DNA from 2 places in the Sphingorhabdus arenilitoris genome. Region 2 is predicted to be linked to the other one. Evidence: predicted binding sites of a transcription regulator. Region 2 holds the regulator's gene; the other holds the start of a gene.
What was found. The regulator LexA, encoded in region 2, represses DNA repair genes until DNA is damaged. The targets are predictions, from matches to a motif close to GTTCCNCNCTTGTTCT.

Region 1 (5,214 bases), 1.0 Mb from region 2:
TATCGGGCACGGGTGGCTCCTCCACATCGGTGTCATCACGCCGGATCAATATCCAGAATGTAATCAGCAGCAGACCGTGGCTGAGTAATATCGAAAAATTGTCGATCATGATACGCGGCTGCAAATCCCAAATAATTGCCCGAAAAATATCGGCTCTTCCATCCCATAGACAGATTGGGTTGACGTCCCGTTAATCCTTTTCTGCCAAATAAAACGCCATCATGCCGCGTATATTGCACATTTTGGATCATAGCCTGCCGCTCCACAGCGGTTACACATTTCGCACCCGCGCGATTATGAAAGCACAGATCGCCGCTGGCTGGGATGTTGCCGGAATAACCAGCGTGCGGCAATATCAGCATGGCGAAACCCGCGGGTTGGACATCGAGGCGGTCGAAGGATTAACTTTCCACCGCTGCACCGCCGAAGCAAGTGGTCCCAGTCCTTTGCGCGAATGGCGCGAGGTTTCGGTACTGGCTGATGCCATTTGCGCCCTTCACCGCCGATGGCCATTTGACTTGCTGCACGCCCATTCGCCTGCGCTCAATGGTTTGGCCGCAGCTTGGGCAGCACAGCGGCTCGGGCTACCACTGGTGTATGAGATTCGCGCTTTTTGGGAGGATGCCGCGGTCGGCAATGGCACAGGCAGCGAAGGTTCGGCCAAATACCGCCTGACCCGCGCGCTTGAAAATCACGTCGTGGCAAAGGCCGATGCGGTTGCCGTGATATGTGAAGGATTGCGCGGTGATTTGATTCAGCGCGGCGTAGCGGCGGACAAAATTATCGTTTCACCCAATGGCGTCGATATGGAGCTGTTCGGAAATCCGGCTCCGCGTGACGATGCTCTTGCCGCGCAGCTGGGCCTGATTGGCAAGGATGTTATCGGCTATATTGGCAGCTTTTACGATTATGAAGGCTTGGATGACCTGATAGCTGCAATGGCGCATATGAAAGGCAGCGTGAAGGACGCCCACTTACTGCTGGTTGGCGGCGGGCCAATGGAGGCGCCGCTGCGAGCATGGGCGCAGGCGTCACCGGCGGCAGATAAAATCCATTTCGTCGGCCGCGTCCCGCATGATCAGGTTGAGCTATATTATAGCCTTGTCGATATATTGGCCTATCCGCGCAAATCGATGCGGCTGACCGATTTGGTGACGCCCTTAAAACCGCTCGAGGCCATGGCGCAGGGGCGGCTGGTGGCGGCATCCGATGTCGGCGGGCACCGGGAATTGATCGAAGATGGCGTGACCGGCACCTTATTCCCAGCCGACAATCCTGCGGGTATCGCGGCGGCATTGGAAGGCTTATTGGATTCGCGGGCTTTATGGGACAATCGGCGTCAAACGGCCCGCGCCTTTGTTGCCAAAGAACGGAACTGGCAAGAAAATATTCATCGTTACGATCCTGTTTACCATTTGCTGTTAGGTCAGAGCAGTATTTGTAAAGCAGCCTGACAGACGGGCAAAACCGGAGCCAGTGGATATGGGTATGATAAGCCCGAACAATAACCAGATGAAAGCCATAATGATGGCGATAGGCGGCAGCGTGATTGCTGCGGCTGGCACAATGTTTATTCCTGTATCCATCCTCGAATCGATCACCGGTGCCACCGGCTTATCCGAGTTATTTCCGGCGACCGCTGCGCCGCTCGGCGATACAGCGCGGGCGTTAATCGCATTTGGCACAGGCGCCGTTGCTCTATTGCTGTTGCTCGCACTGGTGCTGCGCCCCAAAGAGGGCGAGATGGCTTCCGAAGCGCGTAGCGAAGCCGTAGATCACCATGCCGCCCGCTCGGCCGCCGAAAGCGGTCAGCAAAGCGGCGGTGCATTTGCCGCAATCAAACAGCGCTTGGCCGGGCTTATTCGCCCCAAAATGCCCTGGCAACGCGGTGAAGATGACATATTTGATCTTGCCGACCTGCCGAAATTGCGGGGCCAAGATAGTCATCCGGACGCACCCGTGCGAAAACCCATATCGGCACTAACCGATCTGGCTGGAGCCGATTTAATGGGCGATCAGCAGGCAGCTGCGCCGAATATATCTAAACTTGCCGCATCGCCGGAACAAGAAGCTTGGATGGCGGCTCAGGAGCCAAATATTGCCGTCTCGCCCGAACCAGCCCAGCCCTCGGCCCCTCTACCGGCCCCGCCACTGCCTGCCACTCCTGTGGACCAACCCGCCCCCACCGCGAAGCCCGCCCCCACCACGAAGCCAGGGGCCAGTTTGGCCGAAATGGTGGCGCAAATGGAGGCTGCGGTTGCCGAACGCAAAAAACAATTGGATGAGCTGGAAAAAGTGGCCGCACAAATGCTGCGCGCACAGGCCGAACCACAAATTGCAGTTCAAGCGCATCAACAGGCTGATGCCGAGCCGCCCATTGCGCCGCCCGCTGCACCTTTACCGGTGCCATCGCCGGCGCAGGAGCGTGCCGATCCCAAACCGATGACACGCCCACCATTGGAGGCCGTGCCAGCCTCCCCGCCGCAACCCGTAAATGCCGCCGCCGAAGAAGAAATGGACGATGCGCTCAATGCCGCTTTGGAGACATTGAGGCGGATGAATAACCGTTAATAGGAAATTTCCTTTGGCTCATTATGCCTAATCCGCGATCATCAATATGCTAATCTCTGCCGTAGTTTCAGCGTCAAGATCCGAAATATTTTCAACGATGATGTCCGCAATAAAATGCCTTTCCAGCGGGAATGGGTGATCGGGCAATAGGCTTGCCAACCGGCTGACACCGGCTTGTCCTGCGCGCCCCTGCCACAGGATATCATAGCGCAGCTGCCGTCCCTGAAATGTGGCGCTGCACCAATCGCGGCTTTCAATTTTTGTGATTTGTGCAGGGGTAATTAGTTGCATCAATTCTGATTTCAGGCGCATTTCATCGGCTGTTCCGGTCATATGCCGCACTCCTGCCGATAACGGTTCATAAATGAGCGCAGCTTTACAATTGTGCCGCTTCGCAATTCGCGGCCCATGCGAATGTCGAGCACGAGGCGCGGGTCATGCGCGGCAAGACGGCCAAATTTTGTGGCGGGCATATCCTGTTCGATCAGGAATTTTTCGATTTCGCGGTTGATAAACATTTCATCTCCTTTTCTTGCAACCGGATCCGCCACGCTCCAGCCGGAACGAATCGATGCGAACAAATCAGGAACATCAATGATAGGCGAAATCCTACTTGTCTAGGAAAAATCCTATGCTATGAAGCCGAAATGGATGAAAATGACCCTAGGGTGGTTTTGGACCGTTTGATTACGGACAATGGCGATGATTATGCTGGCTTGTCCAAATTGATCGGCAAAAATGCCGCCTATATTCAACAATATATTAAGCGCGGCACGCCGCGTTTTCTGGGTGAACGCGAACGCGGGATATTGGCCCGATATTTCGGTGTTTCCGAAACGGATCTGGGCGGGCCAGAGGGAAGAGCGCAAATGCCTGCCGGGCTGCGGCTTATGCCCAAACTGGAAATTGGTGCGTCGGCGGGCGCGGGGGCATTGACCGATGAAGAATGGATTGCGGGGCAGATTGGCTTTGATGAAAAATGGCTGAAAAAACTGGCAAGCGATATATCGCTGCTTTCGCTGATCCGGGTGCAAGGGGACAGCATGTCGCCGACTTTGCTCGATGGTGATGACATTATGGTGGATCGCGGCGCAGCACAGCGGCCCTTGCGCGATGGCATCCATGTCATTCGCATGGACGATGTGTTGATGGTGAAACGATTGGCGAAGGGGCCCGCAGGACGTTTGTCGGTGCTATCCGATAATCCATCCTATCCGGATTGGCCCGATGTTGCCGGCACCGATATTTCGGTCATTGGCCGGGTGGTCTGGACCGGCAGGCGGCTGTGATAATTCTATCAGAAAACCTTGCCATGGCGGCCTATTCGCGCCAGATAGCCAGACATGACGAATAATCTTTCTAATAGCACAGCAGCGGTGCAGCCGCCGTTAAAAGCCGCAATCATTCCTGTGACACCGCTGCAGCAAAATTGCTCGCTCATCTGGTGCACCGCCACCAATAAGGCAGCGTTGGTGGATCCCGGCGGTGATTTGCATAAGGTCAAATCGGCGCTGGCGCAGACCGGGGTCGAGCTGGAAAAGATCCTGATCACTCACGGCCATATTGACCATTGCGGAGAGGCGGGGATTTTGGCCAAGGAACTGGACGTGCCGATCGAAGGGCCGCAAAAGGAAGACCGGTTCTGGATATCGCAATTGGCCGAGGATGGACGCAAATATGGCGTCAATGGACAGGTTTTTGAACCTGATCGCTGGCTGGATGATGGCGACACGGTCACCGTGGGTAATCTGACATTGGATGTCATTCATTGTCCGGGTCATACGCCTGGCCATGTTATTTTTTACCATGGCCCATCAAAGCTTGCGATTGTCGGCGATGTCCTATTTCAAGGTTCAATTGGCCGCACGGATTTTCCGCGCGGCAATCATCAGCATCTGATCGACGCGATCACCCAGAAATTATGGCCGCTGGGCGATGATGTGACTTTCATCCCCGGCCATGGCCCCGCAAGCCAATTTGGCCATGAACGGCGGACCAACGCCTTTGTCGCTGACGATGTGCTTGCGGCGCGGCGATAGCCCAGAAAAAATAGCTATAATCGAATTTTAGGATGGTGCGGACGGCGGGACTCGAACCCGCACACCATTTCTGATAACAGATTTTAAGTCTGTAGCGTCTACCATTTCGCCACGTCCGCATAAGGTGTCGGCTGCGAAAACAATATATTGCCCTGCAGGTCAAGCTTATTGGAAAGAAAAATGAAAAACGGGACCTGATTGGGCCCCGTATCATTGCGTTCAGCCATTCAACCGTTCGCGTACTTCCTTACCCGGTTTGAAATAGGGGACGCGTTTTGACGGAACGTCCACCGATTCTCCTGTGCGCGGGTTGCGGCCTTTACGGGGGCTGCGCTCACGGGTTGAAAATGCGCCAAAGCCGCGCAGTTCGACGCGGCCACCATCGGCCAGCCGCTGAATAATCTGATTGAAGAACAGATCCACGATCCGCTCTACTTCTTCTGTTTTGAGATCCTGATTTTCGCTCTCAAGCTTTTTAACCAATTCGGATCGGATCATGTGTTTATCCCTCAAAAATGACGAACCTAGTGCAACCAACCTGCGGATATACCCCCATATAGCCGCATGCACTTCACGGAACTTAGACCATAATTTTGGCAGACTT
Region 2 (5,214 bases):
GCGATCAGCCTGCGGCTTGTCGCATTTGGTGCCAGCGTGATCATGCTCATATGGCCGGAAAGTCTGGCGGGGCCCAGTTTTCAGCTAAGCTTTGCGGCGGTTTCAACAATTATTGTCCTGCATGAAAGCCGGTGGATGCAGAATTTTACGCGCGCCGGACAGCAAGATGGTTTGATCAGGAAAATGGGGCGGAGCATCGTTATCCTGCTGATCACCGGGGCCGCGATTGAGCTTATATTGGCGCCGATTGCTATTTTCCATTTCCACAAAAGCGGGCTTTATGGCGCATTGGCCAATGTCATCGCAATTCCGATGACGACATTCCTTGTGATGCCTTTCGAAGCATTGGCGTTGACCTTTGATCTGGTGGGGCTGGGCGCGCCATTTTGGTGGGTTACCGATATATCCTTACGGGCAATATTGGCTTTGGCCCATGGCGTCAGCGCGGCGCCCGGCGCGGTTTCCATGTTGCCCGTTATGCCGCAATGGGCCTTTGCCGCCATGATATTGGGGGCATTATATTTTGGTATTTTCCGGCGGCGGGCGAGGTATTTTGGCATCCCGCTATTTCTGATCGGATTGACCGCGATGATCACCGCGCCATATCCAGATATATTGGTCACAGGCGACGGTAAGCATTTGGCGGTGGTGGGTAGCGACGGGAAATTGGCGCTCCTGCGCGACCGAGCGGGGGATTATGTTCGCGATACGCTGCGTGAGAATGCTGGGGTTAAGGCAGAGCCGGTTGCTATTACCGATTGGCCCGGTGCGCAATGTACGGCGGATGCTTGCGTGATTACCATCGACCGAGATGGGCGCAGATGGAATATATTGGCTCTGCGCAGCCGGTATTATATCCCCTCGATGGAATTGGCTGTGGCCTGTAAGCGGGTTGACATAGTGGTTAGTGACCGCTGGCTACCGCGTAGTTGCAAGCCGAAATGGCTGCGCGCTGACCGTGAATCTCTCGCCAAAACCGGCGGGCTGACCTTTTACCTATCGAATGCATTTTCGGGTCCCCGCGTGGAAAGCGTTGTCGCCGCCGGTCACCATCATCCTTGGATAATTGCGGGCAAATAAACAGGCTGCGGGGTGTCCGGCAAAATAGAGTGTAAGGTAGCTGCCAGTCAGGCCAGCGATAATAACACCTGACCGCAATATACCCAAACCGCTCCAGCAGCCCGTTCAATCAGCGCCGGTATACTGCCCCGCTACCCTTAATGGTAACGGCGCAGCAGCCCCGCAAGCTTGCCCTGAATCAACACTTCATGCGGGCTATACACTTGCGGTGTATAAGCGGCATTTGCCGGATCCAGCCTTATGTTGCCATTTTCGCGGCGCAGATATTTTAACGTAGCCTCTTCGCCGCGTACCAATGCCACGACAATTTCGCCATCGCGCGCGGAATCGGTTTTCTTGATCAACGCATAATCGCCGTCAAAAATTCCGGCTTCGATCATCGAATCTCCCGACACTTCTAATGCATAATGCTCACCTGTGCCCAATAGAGCCATCGGAACGGCTAGCGTTTCGGTGGTTTCCATCGCTTCAATAGGAACACCGGCAGCGATCCTGCCATGCAAAGGGATTTCCATGACGTCATTGGCCGCAAGCGGCATCGCATTGGCCGATTTTCCGTTATTCGGCTTATCAGCTGATTTAGTGGCCAACGAAACAACATTGCTGACAGATTTTGCTCCGCCGCCCTCCGGCATTTGCAATATTTCAAGGGCACGGGCGCGGTTGGGGAGGCGGCGAATAAAGCCTCTCTCTTCCAATGCGCCGATCAGCCTATGGACACCCGATTTGCTTTTCAGGTTGAGCGCGTCTTTCATCTCTTCAAAAGAAGGAGATACGCCGCCCTCTTCCAATCGTTCATGAATGAAGCGAAGCAATTCATTTTGTTTAGCGGTCAACATCATCTGTTCCCTATGCGGTTAAACATAGTAGGAACAATTACGGAACAAATCAGGTTATGTCAAGCCGCTTTACAGATTGCTGCCGAATGGCCGGTTTGGTCATATGTCCAATGGCAGATATGCAACTATATCGCCCACGCCTACTGGCGGTGCATCAACCGGGCGAATGATAAGCGCATTTGCGCTCGCCAAGGGTTTGGTGACGCCGCTGTCTTGCATGTGAAATGGCGTCAATTCGCCATCTTGCAGCACCGCGCGCAAATATTCGGCGCGCGGTCCGCCTGCTGCAATGGCGGTGGTGCAGGGGGCGGATAGCGATGTCGGCCATGGCTGCGCTGATCCAGCCATATGCCGAACCAGCGGCAAAAGGAATAAAAAGGCGGTCACAAAGGCCGAACCCGGATTTCCAGGCAGGCCCAACATCACCGAATTCCCAAGCTTTCCGGCCATTAATGGCTTTCCTGGACGCACGGCAATCCGCCAAAAATCCATCGTTGCACCTGCGTCAGTCGCGGCGCGGTGGACCAGATCATGGTCGCCGACCGACGCCCCGCCAATGGTCACGATAATATCCGCCCCTTTTGCCTGTTCCAGCTTTTCGGCCAATGACGCCAAATTGTCCCGGGCAATGCCCAAATCCTGCACCTCACATGGCAGCGAAGATAGCATGGCGGCAATCATGACAGCATTGGATGACGGGATTTGTTCGGTGCGCAGCGGCAAACCCGGCGGGACCAGCTCATCACCGGAGGAGATTATCGCAACGCGCGGCCCGGCAAAAAGGGGCAGGTCACCGTAGCCTGCCATCGCGGCGGCCGCGATAATTCCGGCATTCACCTGCGTTCCCGCTTGGGCCAGTCTGTCGCCATTGGAAAAATCCGATCCAGCCTTGCGAACATGGTGCCATTTTTGATGGGGGGCATCCCCGCAAAGCGAGATATTATCTCCGCTTCTCTCAATATCTTCTTGTATAATAACGCAATCGGAATTTTCGGGCAGATGCGCGCCCGTAAATATCCTGACCGCTTCACCTGCGGCCAATGCGCCGTTATAGCGATGCCCCGCTGCGCTTTCGCCAATGACTGACCATGGGCCGGGGCAGTCGGAAAAACGGACGGCATAGCCATCCATGGCCGACATATGCGCCGCCGGTTGCTGCCGCCGTGCGATTAAATCTTCCGCCAAAAACCGCCCCTTTGCCAAGGGTAAGGGAGTTGAAACGACCGGCATAAGCGAGGCAAGCTTTAGCAGCCTTTGCCGCGCCTCTTCCACGCTAATCATGGGGGGCGGTCCAATCGCCAGATTTTCCGCCGGTTTTTTTGAGCAAGCGGATATCGGAAATCACCATCGCCTTATCCAGCGCCTTCGCCATGTCATATAGAGTGAGCAGCGCCACCGAAACTGCGGTCAACGCTTCCATCTCCACCCCTGTCTGCCCAGTCAACCGTGCGGTGCCCGTCGCCCGAATGGCATCATCTTCAAATGCAAAGTCAACGGACACTTTGGAAAGCATCAGCGGATGGCAAAGCGGGATCAGCTCGCTTGTCTTCTTCGCCGCCATTATCCCGGCAATTCGGGCGGCAGCAAGCACGTCGCCCTTTTTGACCATGCCGTCCCTTATCGCCCGCAGCGCCTCTGCGCTCATGCTAATCCGCCCTTCGGCGACCGCTTCTCGCAAATTTTCGGCCTTACCCGACACATCAACCATTGCGGCGTTGCCCGCGTCATCAATATGGGTAAGCTTTGTCATGACCCGGTCAACAGCCTCTGCGTTGCCGCCGCGACGTCATCTTGCCGCATCAGGCTTTCACCGACAAGGAATGTCCGCACGCCATGTTTTTCCATGCGCAGGCAATCGGCATGGACGCTGATACCGCTTTCGCAGATCAGCAACGCTTCGGGCGGGGCCATGGCCGCCAAACGCTCTGTGGTCGATAAATCGACGTCAAATGTCTTTAGGTTCCGGTTGTTGACGCCAATCAGCCGCGATTGGAGCGTGATGAGCGCTCGCTCCATCTCCGCCTCATTATGCGTTTCGACCAGCACGTCCATTCCTTGCGCAATTGCCGCATCCTCAATTTCCGCCATTTGCGCGTCGGAAAGCGCCGCCACAATAATCAGGATCGCGTCCGCCCCCATCGCCCGCGCCTCTGCACATTGCCAGGGGTCGACCATAAAATCCTTGCGCAATACCGGCAGGTCGCAAGCCGCCCGCGCGGCGATCAAATAATCCTCATGCCCTTGAAAATAGGGGGCATCGGTCAAGATTGACAGGCAGGCCGCCCCGCCCGCCTGATAATCGCGGGCATGGGCAGGGGGATCAAAATCGGCGCGGATCAATCCCTTGGACGGCGACGCTTTCTTGATCTCAGCAATAAGGGCAAAGCCGCTCGCCGCCTTGACCCGCAAAGCCGCCTCAAACCCGCGCGGGGACGAGGGCGCCGGCCATGCTGCATTGACGCCACCGGGATAAGCCAGCTTGCGCCGAGCAACCTCTTCGCGGGTGGCGTTGCAAATTTCGGTGAGTTTGTCGGTCATTTCCATCAGCGTTTATAATCCGGAGCGGGTAACTTCAACGGAATTGGGTTGAGCTTAACCCATTGCACCGCAATCTCGCATAGCCGTTCCGTATCTCCTTGCCGTTTCTGTATTTGTTGAATCAGATTAGCTGTTTCATCGAGCAGCGCAGCGGTTAGACTATTGCCCGTCGCGACATGAAATAGAAATGCATTTGCCATTTTTTTATAGTCGGCGTTCCAGTTAACAGCTCCATTGCGATCCAATTCATCCGCAATGCGTCCGGAAATGCGGATAACTTCACCTTGAACTGTATCGGCGGCACCATTCGAAGGTATGAGTAATTCCCATAGCTCTTGATGCTGATCCTGCCAATTTCCGGCTTTGGCTTCGATGGGAGCTCTACCATCATGCATAATGCGCCGCGCTACCGGTGGAACGTCAAAAAGCGCATAGAGCTTCTCCAATCCCGCCGCAGCTTCTTCTAGTAATTCGGGGTTGAATCCTGCGCGGTGAAATTCAAAATCTGTTCCTATGCGGGTAACATAATCTTTCAAATTTTTCAGCTTTTCCGGCTCCTGGCCTTTTTTGCTACCGAACATTCTCGATATAAAAGATTTGGACGCGGCAGGCTTCGGCTCAAAAAGAACACCAGCAACTTCAGCAATGCCAGCGATTTTCAGGTTGCTACATCTTTGAAGCGCGTATTCTAGCGGCGTCTGGTCATATTTATTGGGCGCTTCAGGATTGGCGCCGTTCGCAATGAGGAGCTTTACAT

Region 1: the regulator LexA is predicted to act here: its motif matches at 3,146-3,161, upstream of ACFOWX_RS12250 (S24 family peptidase).

What each region holds. Positions count from the first base shown of each region.
Region 1 is NZ_JBHSDH010000013.1:1,657,901-1,663,114, reverse strand. Features, by position in the region: gene ACFOWX_RS12275 (hypothetical protein) at 1-109, opposite strand, end outside; gene ACFOWX_RS12270 (TIGR04063 family PEP-CTERM/XrtA system glycosyltransferase) at 222-1,454, shown strand; gene ACFOWX_RS12265 (hypothetical protein) at 1,483-2,571, shown strand; gene ACFOWX_RS12260 (hypothetical protein) at 2,599-2,904, opposite strand; gene ACFOWX_RS12255 (hypothetical protein) at 2,901-3,089, opposite strand; gene ACFOWX_RS12250 (S24 family peptidase) at 3,219-3,860, shown strand; gene ACFOWX_RS12245 (MBL fold metallo-hydrolase) at 3,915-4,610, shown strand; tRNA gene ACFOWX_RS12240 (tRNA-Leu) at 4,644-4,729, opposite strand; gene ACFOWX_RS12235 (integration host factor subunit beta) at 4,830-5,108, opposite strand.
Region 2 is NZ_JBHSDH010000013.1:621,933-627,146, reverse strand. Features, by position in the region: gene ACFOWX_RS07115 (ComEC/Rec2 family competence protein) at 1-1,080, shown strand, start outside; gene lexA (transcriptional repressor LexA) at 1,218-1,919, opposite strand; gene ACFOWX_RS07105 (molybdopterin molybdotransferase MoeA) at 2,019-3,200, opposite strand; gene moaC (cyclic pyranopterin monophosphate synthase MoaC) at 3,193-3,669, opposite strand; gene trpC (indole-3-glycerol phosphate synthase TrpC) at 3,666-4,457, opposite strand; gene ACFOWX_RS07090 (ankyrin repeat domain-containing protein) at 4,463-5,214, opposite strand, start outside.